DNA from 2 places in the Endozoicomonas sp. ALB115 genome. Region 2 is predicted to be linked to the other one. Evidence: riboswitches for the same ligand, from Rfam matches in the RefSeq annotation. Region 2 holds a riboswitch; the other holds the start of a gene.

Region 1 (8,107 bases), on a different contig from region 2:
CAGAAACGCGAAAAGCAAAAGAAAAAAATTTTGCGACCTACGCCGCGATGAACGGTGAGAAAGCAAAATATTTTTCACAAAACAATACAGCGAACAGGGGGAAGAAACCATGAACTCAACCAGCTCCACGGAGATCACCAGCAAACCCTGGTTCCCTGCGCTGAGAAATGTACTCTCCTGGCTGGAAAAACGATTGGTCAAGGCGGGGGTGAGCAGAATTGAGCTGCGCATTGATGGCAACGAAAGTGTGATGGTGGGGCAGTTCCGGTCAGGTACACCCATCCCCTGTCTGCATATCCATAATCCGGTGGGGTTAATCCAGCAAGGCAGCCAGGGGTTACTGGGCTGGTCAGAGTCGTTTATTAATGGCGACTGGAGCTCTCCGGACCTGAAAGCGCTGACCGACTGGGCCATGGCCAATGAAGACAATCTGCAGGAGGTGATGACTGCCAACTGGTTCAGCAATCTGTTTAACCGGGTGTTGCACAAAATACGCCGTAACAGTCGCTCCGGCAGCCGTCGCAATATTGCCGCGCATTATGACCTGGGCAACGACTTTTACCAGCTATGGCTTGACCCGACCATGACCTATTCAAGCGCCCTCTATTTTGATGAGCATGAGGACCTGGAAACCGCACAGGGCAATAAGTACAACACCATTATCGACTGGCTTGAGCTTCGTCCGGGGCATTCCGTGCTTGAGATAGGCTGTGGCTGGGGCGGCTTTGCCCGGGCGCTGAATCAGCGGCACCAGGGCGCATACAAAGGGATAACACTGTCGCAGGAACAGCTGGCCTATGCGCAACAGATGTCGGACAACCAGTCCCATCAGTTCAGTCTTACGGATTACCGGGATATCCATGAGCAGTATGATCGTATCGTTTCCATCGAAATGATTGAGGCCGTGGGTGAAGAGCACTGGCCGGTCTATTTTGAAAAACTGTACCGCAGCCTGAAACCCGGAGGTTCCGCCGTTATCCAGGCCATTCTGATTGACGACGCCCGTTTCGAGGAGTATCGCCGCGGTGTTGACTTTATTCAGCGCTACATCTTCCCTGGCGGTATGTTGCCCTGTGACAGGGTGATGCAAGAGCAGGCCAAAAAGGCCGGTTTGGCCATAACCAATACCCTCTCTTTCGGTCTCGACTATGCAAGAACGCTGGATGAATGGAAACGGCTTTTTCTTTCGGCCTGGCCTGCCATTGAACAGCTCGGATTTGATCAGCGCTTTAAACGCCTGTGGCAATTTTACCTGGATTACTGCACGACCGGTTTCCAATTCAGGAGTATTGATGTTTGCCTCTACAAACTCACCAAACCTGTGTCAGGGGAGGCCGCATCATGCGAGTCGCGTTAACAACAATAAAAGATTGGACGTCGGGACGGGCCTGGCTCCTGACCCTACTGTTTATGCTGACGGGGTGCTCAGCCATGAATATTGAAGATTATGCAGCTAGTGAACCAAGTCTGAAAATTGAACACTACTTTGCCGGGGAAACCGTTGCCTGGGGCATGTTTCAGGACCGGTTCGGCAATGTTCAACAGCGGTTCAAGGTGTTGATGACCGGAGACGTCAAAGACGGTGTACTGACTCTGGATGAACGCTTCATCTATTCCGATGGTAACGAGTCAACCCGTATCTGGAAGGTCAACATTATGGGTGACGGACAGTACCTGGGCACCGCCGGAGATATCGTTGGCCAGGCCATTGGCCGCAGTGCCGGCAATGCCTTTAACTTCAAATACCAGATGCGTCTGCCCATCCGTGGCCGGGAGTGGGTGGTGACCTTTGATGACTGGATGTTCCTGCAAGAAGATGGCGTACTACTGAATGTCGCCACCATGAGCAAATGGGGGATCAAGCTGGGTACTTTAACGGTCGCCTTTGAAAAACCCGGGCCAGAAGAAGAACCATAAAGGCAGCAGATATGAACTCTACTCAGGATACAACGCCTTCTAATGCTCCGGTGGTCTGGATCACCGGAGCCAGCCAGGGCATTGGCAAAGCGGTTGCCATTGCCCTGGCCCGGGAAGGAGTGACCGTAGCGGCCAGTGCCCGAAATGAAGAACGGCTGGCAGCACTGGCCAGGCAATCAGATGAACTGCCGGGCAGGATTGTTCCCTATCCGCTGGATGTGACGGATCAAACAGCCGTGAATGAGACGGTCAACAAAATCATTGCCAATCATGGTGCCATTGACCAGGCGATTTTAAATGCCGGCACCTATATCGCTTCACCTGCTGCGGAGTTTACCAGCAATGTGGTGCGTCAACAGATGGAACTGAATCTGATGGGGGTCTGCCACTGCCTTGAGCCACTGATCGCTGCCATGAAAAAACAGGGTAAAGGGGTGATTGCCATTAATGCGTCGCTGGCAGGCTATCGTGGCCTGCCCAAAGCAGCAGGCTATGGTGCCAGCAAGGCGGCGTTAATCAATATGGCGGAGTCCCTGAACTCGGAGCTCTGGCGAGAGGGTATTGATATCAAAGTGATCAACCCGGGTTTTGTCAAAACACCATTGACCAGCAAGAACCGGTTCCCCATGCCTTTTCTGATGGAGGTGGATAAAGCGGCGGAGGTCATCGTCAAAGGGATGAAGGGGCGGCAGTTCGAGATTCGCTTCCCGCGCATGTTTGCCGCCATCATGGCGCTTCTGCGTCACCTGCCATACCCGCTGTATTTCTGGTTGGTCCGTAAAACCGGATAAGCACCAAATCACTCAATCGCTGGACAGCCTGTGGCAAACCCCATAGACTCCGCCGGTGTTGGTTGGGGTGTTCTGCCAGTGATGGCAGAACTGAGATACACCCATTGAACCTGAACCAGATAATGCTGGCGTAGGAAACCGACGGGCCTGAGAGCTGCTAAACCCCTGATGTACTGACCATCGTGCATGCCTGTTAATCAATGCATTTTATTGCCCCGACAGGAACCGCAACACCCCGCCCGTTGTTCCCGCCAGTCCTGATGATATGGAGTTTCTCTTGTGGAGCTGCGCGAGCTTATGTCTTCTACACCCATCGCATTGACCATTGCCGGTTCTGACAGTGGCGGTGGTGCCGGCATTCAGGCAGACCTGAAAACCTTCTCAGCCCTTGGTGCCTATGGCTGCAGTGTGATCACTGCGCTGACCGCACAGAACACGGTGGGTGTTCAGGGTATTTTTGATGTCTCACCCGCCTTTGTCCGGGAGCAGCTGGACTCGGTCTTTTCCGACCTGAACATTTCTGCCGCCAAGGTGGGCATGCTGAGCCAGCCTGAAGTGATTGATGCGGTTGCCCGCGCGGTCAGTGATTACCAGCCGAAATACCTGGTGGTTGACCCGGTGATGGTGGCCACCAGCGGTGATGTTCTGCTTCAGGAAGCCGCCATCGATAACCTGCGTCGCAAACTGATTCCCAAAGCAACCCTGATTACCCCCAACCTGCCGGAAGCAGCGGTTCTGCTGAACTGCCCCCGACCTGAGTCACTGGCAGCCATGGTCGCCATGATTGACCCGTTGATGGCCCTGGGAGCCAGTGCAGTCTTGCTCAAAGGCGGCCACCTTACCTCAGACCAGGGCAATAAGAAGGCCGTTGATCTGTTCCATGACGGTAACACCCTGCACCAACTTGAGTCTCCCTGGGTGGCAACCCGTAACACCCACGGGACAGGCTGTACATTGTCGTCTGCTGTCACTGCCTTGCTGGCCAGGGATTACCCTTTGATCGATGCCGTGCGCTCTGCCAAGGAGTACATTGCCGATGCCATTGGCCATGCCGACCATCTGAACATCGGTTCCGGCCATGGCCCGGTCCATCACTTTTACCGAACCTGGTCATAGAGAATACCGCAACGCATGTTTGATGTGATTATCCGCCAGGCCAGCCTGAGATTTGGCAACCACTGTGTTTTTACCGACCTCAACCTGACCCTTAAAGGCGGCCAGTGGACTTGCCTTCTGGGTGGCAGCGGGGTGGGCAAAACCAGTCTGTTGCGTCTGATTGCCGGTCTGCCTGCGGGCGAGACAACGGGGGAAGTGGTCTGTCAGGACGGCTTTTCGGTTCATCACCGAATCGCCTGGATGGCGCAGCAGGACCTGCTGCTGCCCTGGTTTTCGGTACTGGACAATATCACCCTGGGGCAGCGCCTGCGCCGCAATCTGACCGATGTGTTCACCCGTCGTCCGCTCTTGTCAGCCGAGGTTCGGGACCAGGCCATGTCCATTCTGGAAAAGGTAGGCCTGAGCGCAAAAGCCAACGTTCTGCCCCAGCATCTGTCCGGCGGTCAGCGCCAGCGGGTAGCACTGGCCAGGACCCTGATGGAAAACCGGCCACTGGTATTAATGGATGAACCTTTCGGCGCACTGGATGCCATCACCCGGCTCAATTTACAAGACCTGGCCTGTGAGCTGTTACAGAACCGTACGGTGCTGTTAATCACCCACGATCCCCTGGAAGCCCTGCGCCTTGGCCATGAGGTTTATCACCTGAGGGGGCACCCGGCCCGACTGACGGATGCCATTACGCCACCGGGCAAGACACCCCGCTCACTGGATGATAATGACCTGCTGGCCTTACAGGGCAAACTGCTGGATCGTTTACGTCATGAGTCGTTTGATGAACAGGCTGGAGTGCCATAAAGAATGAAAGACTCCGTCAAACCCTTTGTCGTTCTTATTGGCCTGCTGGTGCTCTGGCATACCCTGGTGATGGCCTTTGAGATGCCATCCTACATCCTTCCCGGTCCGTTAGCGGTGGCCAACAGCATGGTAGACAATGCCAGCCTGCTGTGGGAACACACGCTGGTTACCCTCAGTGAAATGCTGCTGGGTCTGTTACTTGGTGTTCTGCTGGGTATTATTCTGGCGCTGGTGCTGGTCTATTTTACCGTGTTAAGACCCTGGCTCTTACCGCCATTGTTGATTACCCAGGCCATTCCGGTCTTTGCGCTCGCACCGATATTGATGCTCTGGTTTGGTTACGGCCTGACGTCGAAAGTGGTGATGACCATTCTGGTGATCTTTTTCCCCGTGGCCACCTGTTGTTATGACGGACTGCGCCATACCCACCAGGGCTGGCTGGATATGGCCCAGACCATGGGCGGCAGCCGGCTGGCCATTCTGCGCCATATCCGCTGGCCTGCGGCACTGCCAGCCCTGGCTTCCGGGCTGCGGGTAGCCGTTGTGGTGGCACCGATTGGTGCCGTTGTCGGGGAGTGGGTTGGCTCCAGCGCTGGCCTTGGCTATCTCATGCTTCAGGCCAATGCACGACTCTGGACTGACCAGATGTTTGCTGCGCTCACCGTGCTGGCCTTCTGTTCCGTGACCCTTTACTACACGACCGACCGTGTTTTACGCAGACTCATTCCGTGGCAACCGGAGACTTCCCAGGAATAAGAAATGAATAAACTGATGCAACACACTTTTTTATGGGCAATGGCATGGCTGCTGTCCGTCAGCCTGCAGGCCAGCGCCAGTCAGGTATCCAGCACCGCACCGGCCAGGGAGCTGAAAGAGCTGACCCTGATGCTGGAATGGTTTGTCAACCCGGATCACGGCCCCATCATCATTGCCCGGCAGAATGGCTACTTTGCAGACCAGGGGCTTACGGTGACTATTCAGGAACCGGCAGACCCCAACCTTCCTCCCAAACTGGTGGCGGCAGAAAAGGTGGACCTTGCCGTTTACTATCAGCCCAGCATGATTCACGGAGTAGCCAACGGCCTTCCCCTTGCCTGGGCCGGAACCCTGGTGGCCACCCCCCTGGACGGCCTGCTGGTTCTGGATGACAGCCCGATCAAATCCCTGAAGGATATGAAAGGTAAAACCATCGGTTTGAATATTGGCGGCATAGAGAATGCCATTCTGGACACGCTGTTTGCACCCTACGGGTTTGGTGCCGGGGATGTAAAACTGGTCAATGTGGGCTGGAACCTCTCCTCTTCCCTGATGAGTGGCCGGGTGGATGCCATCATGGGCGCGTATCGTAACTTCGAACTGAATCAGCTGGCGATTGAAGGGCGTAAGGGCCGTATGTTCTATTACGAGGAAAACAATATCCCGCCTTACGATGAACTGATTTTTATCGCCAACAGCAAGCAGCACGATAAAGACGCTATTCGTCGTTTTCTCAGGGCGATTGAACTGGGCACTCAATATATTGTGAATAACCCGGAAAAATCCTGGGAGATCTTCAGGGATTACAACCCGGAGAAACTGGATAATGAACTGAACCACCGCGCCTGGTTTGACACCATTCCCCGTTTTGATCTGCGACCTGCCGCCAGGGATGCGGGCCGTTATCAGGCATTTGCTGACTATCTGCAAGCGACTGGAGAGCTGAAAACCCCGGTAAACACTAAGGACTACATGCTGGATTTTTAATCCGGAATGGACGTCACCGGCTATCGTCAAGACCTGCTTTTTGCGATAGCCACCTCATTTTTAAATTCCTCCCTGAGCGTGCCGACAGAAAGCGAATGGACTGAAATCTCTATTGTTTAACTCCGGAAAAAGGATATAAGCCCCATGGACAGGTATAAAAAACCAGTACTCAGATTCATTGTCATGGCCGGGCTTGCAACCGCCCTGGCTTCCCCGGTGACGGCTGAAGAAGTCATGGTCCGAGACAATATGCTCTCTGTGAGTGAAAATTATGATTCTGTCGGCATCGATAACGCTGGCTCAATCAACATAAATGGCAATATGAATGTCAACGGCCCTTTTACCAATAGAGCGGGTGGCTCAGTTAATGTCGCTATGGGGCTGAATATTTCCGGAAGTACATTGACCGCCACCAATGAGGGAACACTGACTGCTGGCAGTTACTGGAGTGATGGGCACTTTATCAACAACACAGGGGCGGTCGCATCCCTTGGGGTGATAAACAGCAGTGGTAATGTAACGAATAAAGGTACGTTATCGTTTGAACAGGGATCCGTCGTTGCTGACTTTAATGGCTCCGGAGGAACCACGTATATCACCATAACAAAACTTGATCCTTTTCCAGAAGATCATAATTGGAATAAGCCCCTGCTTAAGGCCACTGGAAGAATCCGACTTGATTCTGACTCAAAGATCGTTCTCAACGTAGCCGAGGGTGCGATGCCCGATAGCGTGAAAAGGGTTGCTATTGCCCTGAGTGGTGAATACCTGAAGTTTAATCACGATTCGACGGGCTCAGAGCTTGATCGTGCGGGCCGCCATCTTATCACTTCTGGCAATGACTTCCTGGTGGTAGAACATGTCGAGATGGATATCTTTGGCATCAGCGCAGACCTCAGAGTGAAAAGGAAAAAATAGGTTAGGGATAAACTCTGTGTTCAAAATCAACACGGTGTTAGCAAATTTAACGGCGGAGCCTGATTGTCCACAAATCCGGTCCGCCTGTTTTTAATAATGGTTTCAGCCGGACTTGCGGTAACGCTGATTGGCTGAGGTATTTTCTATTTCATTACCGGGCATACGGAAAGGGTTATCTCTCTGAACGGCAACAGGAGCCGCACGCTGGCCATGCCTCGCCAGGTCCCTCAGGCTAAATTGACTTTTAAAGCGCGCTAACGGCAATGGGAACGACTCTTCCTTGCGAAGAAATTCAATGGCTGCCAACGCCTCATCCTTAGTCACCTGCAGGCCTTTCCCCACATCCCCCCTCAGATAACATTCCACTTTCAACCGCGCTTCCTCGGCGGCATGGGCGCTGGCTAACTCATCTTTGAAATGCTCTATCGCCAGCATGGACTCATTATTTTGATCTGGCACCCGGTTGAATTCTTGAATAACGTCATCCGGGGTCACTTTTCTGTTGTCGTGTGGAATTTTCTGCAAGCACAGTTTTTGCAGGAAGAGGCCACCCCTGAGCGACGTTTTATCGTTGCCATAGGCTGCAAGCACATCTGAAGAAGTGATTTGTCGTCCCTGTAATGGTTTTTTTTCCCAAAAGGCATCTTCAATACATTTGCCTTCACTCAAGGGGGTGGCTGTATCTCCATGAGGCGGACGGTTTGAGATGCCTTTACCACTGAATGTACCGGTAGAATGGCCAGAAATCCCGCTTGAACCGGCTTCTGGATCAACCCGGCCAGCAGTGTTTGGATGGGAGAAAAATGATGGTGATGCAGTGGGTG
Region 2 (8,107 bases):
GTCAGTGAGCATGTCAAACAGGCACTGATTGACTATATCAATGAGGATCGTCTGCAGGTGTACCCATCCTATGGCGACCTGACACGGAAAATCGCTGACTACGCAAACGTCGATGAACCCCAGGTCATGATCACTAATGGTTCTGACCAGGGCATTGATATTATTATCCGTGCGGCCTGCACAGAAGGTGATGACATCATCATCCCCGGCCCAACCTTCGCGATGTACCGCCAGTGCGCCAATATTGAAAAGCTGAACATTATTGAGCCAGACTATACGCGGCAAACCGGCTTCCCGGTTAACGCAGTATTGGACGCCATCACCGCAAAAACCCGGCTGATTGTCATCGCCAACCCGAACAACCCCAGCGGCACGCAAATCCAGCGTGAAGATATTCTGACCATTGCCAGGTCCGCACCCAATACCGCCCTGCTGGTTGATGAATGCTACTTTGAATACTCTCAGGCCACCGTGGCGGATGCGGTTATGGCATACCCGAATATTCTGGTCACACGCACCTTCTCTAAAACCTGGGGTCTGCCTTCCATTCGCCTGGGCTACGTGATCAGCCACCCTGACAACATCCGGGCGCTGCTGAATATCCGTGGCCCTTATGATGTTAACCAGTTTGCCGCTGTGGCCATCAATGCCGCCCTGGACCATCCGGAGTATACCCGTCAGTACGTCAGGGAAGTTATGGAGTCATCCAAGCCCTTGTTTGAGCAGTTCCTTGATCAACAGGCCATTCCCTATTGGCCCAGTGCGGCCAATTTCATCTGGGCATTTCCGGATAATCCTGAGGTCATTGAGCTGCACCTGCGCAGCCATGGCATCCTTGTTCGCCCAAAGTCTGACCAGACTGGGCGAAAGGGTCTGAGAATAACACTGGGTGATATTGCCCAGACCCGGCAGCTGATCGAGAGGATTCAGGAGGGGCTTTCCATTGCCGGAGCCGCTTGACTGGCTAAGGGCGCTTTACTGGCTAAGGGCTCTTTATTGGCTGAAGGCTCTTCCAACTCCCGCACATCATGCGTCATGCGCATTGGGCAGAAGTTTGGTCCGCACATGGAACAGAAACCCGCATCCTTGGCGCTGTCCTGAGGGAGGGTTTCGTCGTGGTAGGCTTTTGCGGTATCCGGATCCAGGGCCAGGTTAAACTGGTCCTCCCAGCGGAACTCAAAACGGGCACGGGACAGCGCATCATCCCTTAGTTGTGCCCCCGGATGACCTTTGGCGACATCTGCCGCATGGGCAGCAATTTTGTAGGCGATCAATCCCTGTTTCACATCCTCACGATTGGGCAGGCCAAGGTGCTCTTTTGGTGTCACATAACAGAGCATTGCACAACCAAACCAGCCAATCATCGCTGCACCGATCCCGGAAGTAATATGGTCATAGCCGGGGGCGATATCCGTCGTCAGTGGACCCAGCGTGTAAAAGGGTGCCTCGTGGCAATACTCCAGCTGTTTATCCATATTTTCCTGAATCAGGTGCATCGGTATATGCCCGGGGCCTTCAATCATCACCTGCACATCATGTGCCCAGGCTTTCTTTGTCAGTTCACCCAACGTTTTCAGTTCGGCAAACTGTGCCGCATCGTTGGCATCAGCCACCGATCCCGGGCGCAGCCCATCCCCTAATGAAAGCGTAATGTCGTATGCCTTGCATATCTCGCAGATCTCATCAAAGTGTTCATAGAGGAAGTTTTCGCTGTCATGCATTTCACACCACTGCCCGAGAATCCCACCGCCCCTGGAAACAATACCGGTCACCCGATCAGTGGTCAGTTTCACATGGTCTCTCAGCGTTCCGGCATGAATGGTGAAATAATCTACCCCCTGCTCTGCCTGCTCAATCAAGGTGTCCTTCATCACCTCCCAATTAAGATCCGCTACCTTGCCGTTTACTTTCTCCAGTGTTTGATAAATAGGCACGGTGCCAATCGGTACCGGTGAGTTTCTGATAATCCACTCCCGGGTCTCATGGATATGTTTACCGGTGGAAAGATCCATCACCGTATCGGCCCCCCAGCGGGTTGCCCAGAGCAGTTTTTCAACTTCCTCCTCTATGGTGGACGTCACCGGTGAATTACCAATATTGGCATTGACCTTCACCAGAAAGTTACGGCCGATAATCATTGGCTCAGCTTCGGGATGGTTAATATTCGCGGGTATAACCGCACGACCGGATGCCACCTCCTGACGAACAAATTCGGGGGTTATCTTTGCTTCAGGCCTTCCCATGTTTTCCCTGATGGCGATATATTCCATCTCCGGTGTGATTATTCCCTGCCTGGCATAATGGAGCTGAGTCACATTTCTTCCAGACAGGGCACATCTGACGGGGGCAGATGACTGAAAGCGCACCGGCTCAACCTGAATATCCTGTTTTCGTCGCAATGCATAGGTTGAAGACTGGGCACTCAACTCTTCTGAGTCTTCTCGTGCCCGTATCCATTCTGAACGGATAGGCGGCAGGCCCTTAAGCAGATCCAGGCAGTATTCCGGATCAGTATAAGGACCGGATGTGTCGTACACCCGAACGGCAGATTCAGTGGATAACTTACTGTACTCTCCGTGTCTCTGCCCAATGGTTATTTCCCGCAGGCCCACACGAATATCATGGCGGCTGCCGGGAAGGTAAATTTTCCGTGAAGCAGGAAATGAACGACAGGCTTCTACCAGAAGTGACTGACTGTCAGCAATTGGAGCACGCATCTGAATACCCTGAAGTTGAGAGTTACCGACCATGAATATCCCTTATCTATTGTTATTGGTATGGCTTGCCGGTGTCTCAGGCCAGAGAAAAGGAATAGACGGTTTTTGCTAGCTTGACTCGTCAAGGTTAGCAAGAAGCTGCTTGATTTAAAGCAAAACAATGCTTTGAGATATTAAAGGCATGATTGGCCAAAAGCGTGATCAGCCATCCACCAGATAGCAACCCGGTACTCTCTTCTCTTGTTCCCTTCGCAGGTATTACCCTGAGCAGGTTCAACGAATTTGCTGCACATATATCCGATAAAATGCAGCGATCTCAGCTTTCGCACTCCGACAAGATGGGAAGATTATAAAGGCACCCTCACTGAAAAAGTAGTACCGGGTCAGGAATAATCCCCTTCCAGCTCTTTAAGCAACTTGCCCATATATTCCCTGAGGTAATCCGAATTCCGCTCTGCCATTCTGCGTCCGGCGGACGTCTGCATGGTGTCAGACAGCTTCAGCAACTTCACCTGGAAATGATCCAGCGCGTATTCACGATCATCAAGGGCCCGGTGCTCAGCCAGTGGGTCTTCGGGGTCGAACATTTTTCGCCGCAGCAGGCCCGATGTATAAAAAACCCGGGCCAGCCCGATAGCTCCCAGAGCCTCCATCCGATCAGCATCCTGAACCACTTTGGCTTCAATGGTTTCGGGCGCAATGCCCGCAGAATAGCTGTGACTGGCCACCGAGTGACAGACGTTATCAATCAACTCAGCAGGAAACCCCATATCCTCAAGGCAGGTTCTGGTCTTTATGGCAGCCAGCGAAGAGGCCCTGGACCTCTCAGGATGATCTTTTGGCAACACCACAATATCGTGAAAGTAGCAGGCAGCGAGAACCACCAGTGGATTCACAGACACCTGCTCCAGATCCATGATCTGCTGCGCCGTTTTCCAGACCCGCTGAAAATGGGAAAAGTCATGGGAGTGGTCATCATGGTCGTGGTGCATGGATTGTAGCCAGACGATAATTTTCTGCTCCCAGGTACTCAGGGTGTCGCTGCTGCTATTGCTCATGAGTTCAAAAAGACTGTAAGTGGAGGGATAAATTTAAATGAATGAAATTATTTAAAGTGATTGTACTGTGGCTGCGGAATATTTTCAGCGCATGATTTATATCGGTGACTGTATGCGGTAACGGGCAACCGTACAGGTACTCCACCCCTCAAAGCGATCAAGTGTCATCCCCAGTTGTTGCATAACGCCCTGGGCAAACTCATTAGTGGGGGTTGTATAAGAAATAATCTCTTCCATACCCAGCTGGTTAAAGCCGAATTGAGTCACTGCCTCAACAGCTTCCAGCACCAGCCCCTGTCCGCGGTAAGCGGGTAAAAAGCGCCAGCTCATCTCAATATGCTTGCCATAGGGAGAAAAGCCACAATAGCCAATTAGCTGGTTATTCTCTTTGAATACCACCGCCCAGCGCGACCACCCCCATTTATCCAGTTCCGCCTGGTAGCGCCACAACTCGGTTTCTGCAAGGCTTGCGGGCTCTGTGGCCATGGCATCTGAGGCACCGGGAGGTGTTTCGCCCAGTAAGGCGGAGTACGCATCGACATCCTGTAACTGCCAGGTACGAAGTATCAGACGGGGCGTATCAGTAACAATCAGCACGGTAAAATAGTCTCCAGAAACTTTGCTCCAACAAAATAATTACTCCGCCATTTGGACAGTTAGATGATCTGAAAGTTCTCATTAATCAGATGACCCGATGAATACAACTGACTGATTTATTGATACTAATATCAAGAAAAACAACTGCCTTCGTCAGACCAGAGAATGCCAATAGATCATCAGGCAAAACCTGAACCCAGACCACCTGATGATCAGGCAAAAGCGAAGAGAGCCTGAAACTGCAACCTTTTACGAGCAGATGTTGATTTCACAGGCTGTGCAACTTCTTTCCCTATATTAGTGTGCGCAGATTGTCAAAAGTTCCCTGATTCTATAAACCGGAAACGGATGGCTAAATCCGGGCTCCATGCCTCCGCTATCGAAAGCAGCCTAAGTAGTTGGCCAAATGGAATCGTATATTTCTGGCTAAGTGGGCAGTTGCTATGCAAGGCGCAACGTAGGGAGCATAGCCGTAGCTATGTGACCGGAGTTGCAACGCCGCAGAGTGACTGACAACTTAGTCAGAAATATATGATTTCATTTGGTTAACTACTTATGCCCACCTCAAATCAGGCATTCCAATACCGTTAATATCCTGCTGGTGATGTTTTGCAATTTCGGGGCAGGGCCTTTCGGAATGATCCGGGTCGGGTTAATTCCTGTACGACTGTGATAATAATGTCGTCTTATGCAGGAAAAATCTGTGCTGTATACCGGCAAAACCGACTCGCCAATGAGACACTGCAATCCATTAAAAAAGCCTTACTGCACAGGCAGTTAGATGATAGAAAGAGTTATAGGCACATCACTCTTGCCTTAACAGCAATGTAGAGTTATACCTGTTTTCAACCGCTGACAGGCAAAGGAACTGCCAGTAACTGGCGATATTAACCAGGGCGTGTATTTCGAATGTAAAGTGGAGAATAACAAGTGGCTATCGTTTCCATACCTGAGCCTGAAAAACAGATCACACTGGGCATCAGCTCCTGCCTTTTGGGCCATAAAGTGCGCTATAACGGTGGGCACAAACGCTCGTCTTTTTGTGTCAACACGCTGGATAAATTCTTCCACTTTGAGCCGGTCTGTCCTGAGATGGCTATCGGGCTGGGAACCCCCAGAGAGCCCATCCGGCTGGTCGGCCAACTGGCTGAAGCATCACAAACTACCGGCCAAAGTTCATCGTCTGCACCCGATAAACAGTTGCAAATCCGGGTAGTCGGCACTGAAAATTCCAGTCTGGATGTAACGGATGCTCTGACGCAGTATGGTCATGATATGTCTGATCAGCTATCACACATTTGCGGCTATATTCTGATGCAGAAGTCCCCCAGCTGTGGCATGGCAAGGGTCAAGGTGTACCATGAAAATGGCCACCCGCTGGGCGAAAGTTCACCCGGAGCCTATGCCAGGGCATTTATGGAGAGCAACCCGCTGCTGCCAATAGAAGAAGAAGGCAGGCTGCACGACCCGATACTCTGTGAAAATTTTTTCACCCGGGTTTACGCCTATGACCGTTGGCAGAAAACCGTGATGGCAGAGCCATCTTATGCCGCCCTGGTCGACTTTCATTCTACTCACAAGTACATGATCATGGCCCATTATCCCCAGGGGTATGAGTTACTTGGCCAAATCGTGGCCAAAGGCAGCAAAGCGAATCTGCATGAACTGCTGGAGGAGTACCTGCGCAGCTTTATGAGCGCCCTGAAACGACGGGCCAATCGAAAATCTCACACCAATGCCATGATGCATATCCTCGGATATGTGAAAAAGAGCGTCGATGGCAAAGAGAGAAAGCAGCTGCTGACGCTGATTGAAGAGTACCGTCAGGAAATGATCCCCCTTATTGCCCCGATGACCATGCTACGGCATTTCATAGACAATCATGGTAGTGTATATATTCAACGACAAACCTACCTGACACCTCACCCGGATCAGCTGGGCTTGCGCAACCGGATCTGATGAGCAGTGCCAATAAAAGAAAAAGGAAAAAAGATGTCCATCTGGAAAAGGCCTTACAGTACTGAAACCGCAGCATTCAAGGAAAACATGTGTGACCATTTGGGTATTGAGATTACCGAAGTAGGAGACGACTTTCTCCGGGGCACCATGCCAGTTGACCGCAGAACCATTCAGCCCATGGGACTGCTGCATGGTGGTGCCTCGGTGGTTCTCGCTGAAACACTGGGCAGTATTGCCGCCAACCTGTGCTGTGAAGACGGAGCCTACTGTGTAGGCTTGGAAATCAACGCCAATCATCTTCGGTCAGCCACGTCCGGAAAAGTGACCGGCACAACCCGCCCCATTCATATCGGCCGCAGTACCCAGGTGTGGGAAATCAAGATTGAGGATGACCAGGGCAGGCCCACCTGTATATCCCGTATTACCATGGCAACCAAGAAAATATAATCAATAAGAAGGAACCATAAAGGCACAGAGACACAAAGTTTTTCTGGGAGCTGCGCATAGTCAGCAAAAGACTTCTTTGTGCCATTGTGTCTCTGTGGTGCAAAATTCATTTGGCTTTTACAACATCCTCCCGAAGTGCATCAAGCAATTGCTTTTCCAGCTTAATCTGATCTTCAGCAAACTTTCTGATACCCTCAGCCAGCTTTTCCGTTGCCATGGCATCGTCGTTCATCGCCCAGCGAAATGCAGCCTCATCCAGAACCACTTTTTCATCACTACACACTGGCGAGTCGGCAAACAACTTTTGTTCAAGCAGTTGCTCGGATGATTCCAGCTGATCGAGAAGGTCCGGACCAATCGTCAGGCAGTCACAACCGGCTAACTCAGTAATCTCACCGGTATTTCGGAAGCTGGCTCCCATCACCACGGTGTTGTAGCCATGTTGTTTGAAGTAGTTGTAGATACGGGTGACCGACTGAACGCCAGGGTCTTGTGAAGCAGTAAAATTCCGGCCTTCTGCTTTTTTGTACCAGTCGAGAATCCGGCCAACAAACGGGGAGATCAAATAAGCACCGGCTTCGGCACAGGCTTGAGCCTGGGCAAAACTGAACAGCAAGGTCAGATTACAACGAAAACCTTCTTTTTCCAGAACCTCCGCCGCTTTGATACCTTCCCAGGTAGACGCTATTTTGATCAGCACCCGCTCACTGTCAGCGCCCTGCTCTTTATAGAGATCAATCAGCTGTCTGGCCTTTTGAATCGTCGCGTCCGTATTAAACGACAGTCGTGCATCCACTTCCGTTGACACAAAGCCCGGCACTACCTGCTGAATCTCTTTGCCAATACCGACCGTCAACCAGTCACAGGCATAACGGGCACTGACCGCTTTTTCTGTAGAATGGTTGCGCCCAAAGGCAATGGCTTCATCAACCAGCTTTTTATACGCCGGTAGCTGTGCGGCTTTTAAAATCAGTGAAGGATTGGTCGTCGCATCAACCGGCTGGTAGCGACGAATGGCTTCGATATCACCGGTATCGGCCACAACCTTGGTCATTTTTTTTAATTGGTCGAGCTGATTTTGCATACTGTACCTTCTTCCAGCCAAGCAAACAGCTGGGTGCATGGAGCCTGATAAGCGCTTTAAAAGTTTACCATCAATGTTTTCGTCTTTAATCAACGAGGGTATCCGTATTCACCTTTTATATCAAAGAAATACCAGCATCATGAGGTATCCGGGGTTGCCGCAGCATCGGCAATTTCCTGATCGCACTGAATAAATTCCTCAACCTCAAACCGATAGGGAATAGACGACTGAGAACCAGCACTCAT

Evidence for each region. A riboswitch is a leader RNA that binds a small molecule or an ion and turns the genes downstream of it on or off. The one in region 2 is predicted to bind thiamine pyrophosphate.
Region 1: another riboswitch for thiamine pyrophosphate. It lies ahead of thiD (bifunctional hydroxymethylpyrimidine kinase/phosphomethylpyrimidine kinase); the one in region 2 lies ahead of thiC (phosphomethylpyrimidine synthase ThiC).

The regions. Positions count from the first base shown of each region.
Region 1 covers NZ_JBLYZG010000010.1:64,696-72,802, reverse strand. Annotated here, with positions in the region: gene ACO6VE_RS06890 (DUF1365 domain-containing protein) at 1-113, shown strand, start outside; gene ACO6VE_RS06885 (class I SAM-dependent methyltransferase) at 110-1,357, shown strand; gene ACO6VE_RS06880 (DUF3833 domain-containing protein) at 1,342-1,917, shown strand; gene ACO6VE_RS06875 (SDR family NAD(P)-dependent oxidoreductase) at 1,929-2,708, shown strand; TPP riboswitch at 2,762-2,862, shown strand; gene thiD (bifunctional hydroxymethylpyrimidine kinase/phosphomethylpyrimidine kinase) at 3,006-3,824, shown strand; gene ACO6VE_RS06865 (ABC transporter ATP-binding protein) at 3,840-4,622, shown strand; gene ACO6VE_RS06860 (ABC transporter permease) at 4,626-5,378, shown strand; gene ACO6VE_RS06855 (ABC transporter substrate-binding protein) at 5,382-6,365, shown strand; gene ACO6VE_RS06850 (hypothetical protein) at 6,510-7,283, shown strand; gene ACO6VE_RS06845 (hypothetical protein) at 7,386-7,952, opposite strand; gene ACO6VE_RS06840 (hypothetical protein) at 7,990-8,107, shown strand, end outside.
Region 2 covers NZ_JBLYZG010000075.1:3,464-11,570, forward strand. Annotated here, with positions in the region: gene ACO6VE_RS21490 (pyridoxal phosphate-dependent aminotransferase) at 1-960, shown strand, start outside; gene thiC (phosphomethylpyrimidine synthase ThiC) at 927-2,750, opposite strand; TPP riboswitch at 2,945-3,060, opposite strand; gene ACO6VE_RS21500 (phosphohydrolase) at 3,101-3,775, opposite strand; gene ACO6VE_RS21505 (GNAT family N-acetyltransferase) at 3,872-4,372, opposite strand; gene ACO6VE_RS21510 (YbgA family protein) at 5,303-6,331, shown strand; gene ACO6VE_RS21515 (hotdog fold thioesterase) at 6,365-6,778, shown strand; gene tal (transaldolase) at 6,885-7,862, opposite strand; gene rbsK (ribokinase) at 8,000-8,107, opposite strand, start outside.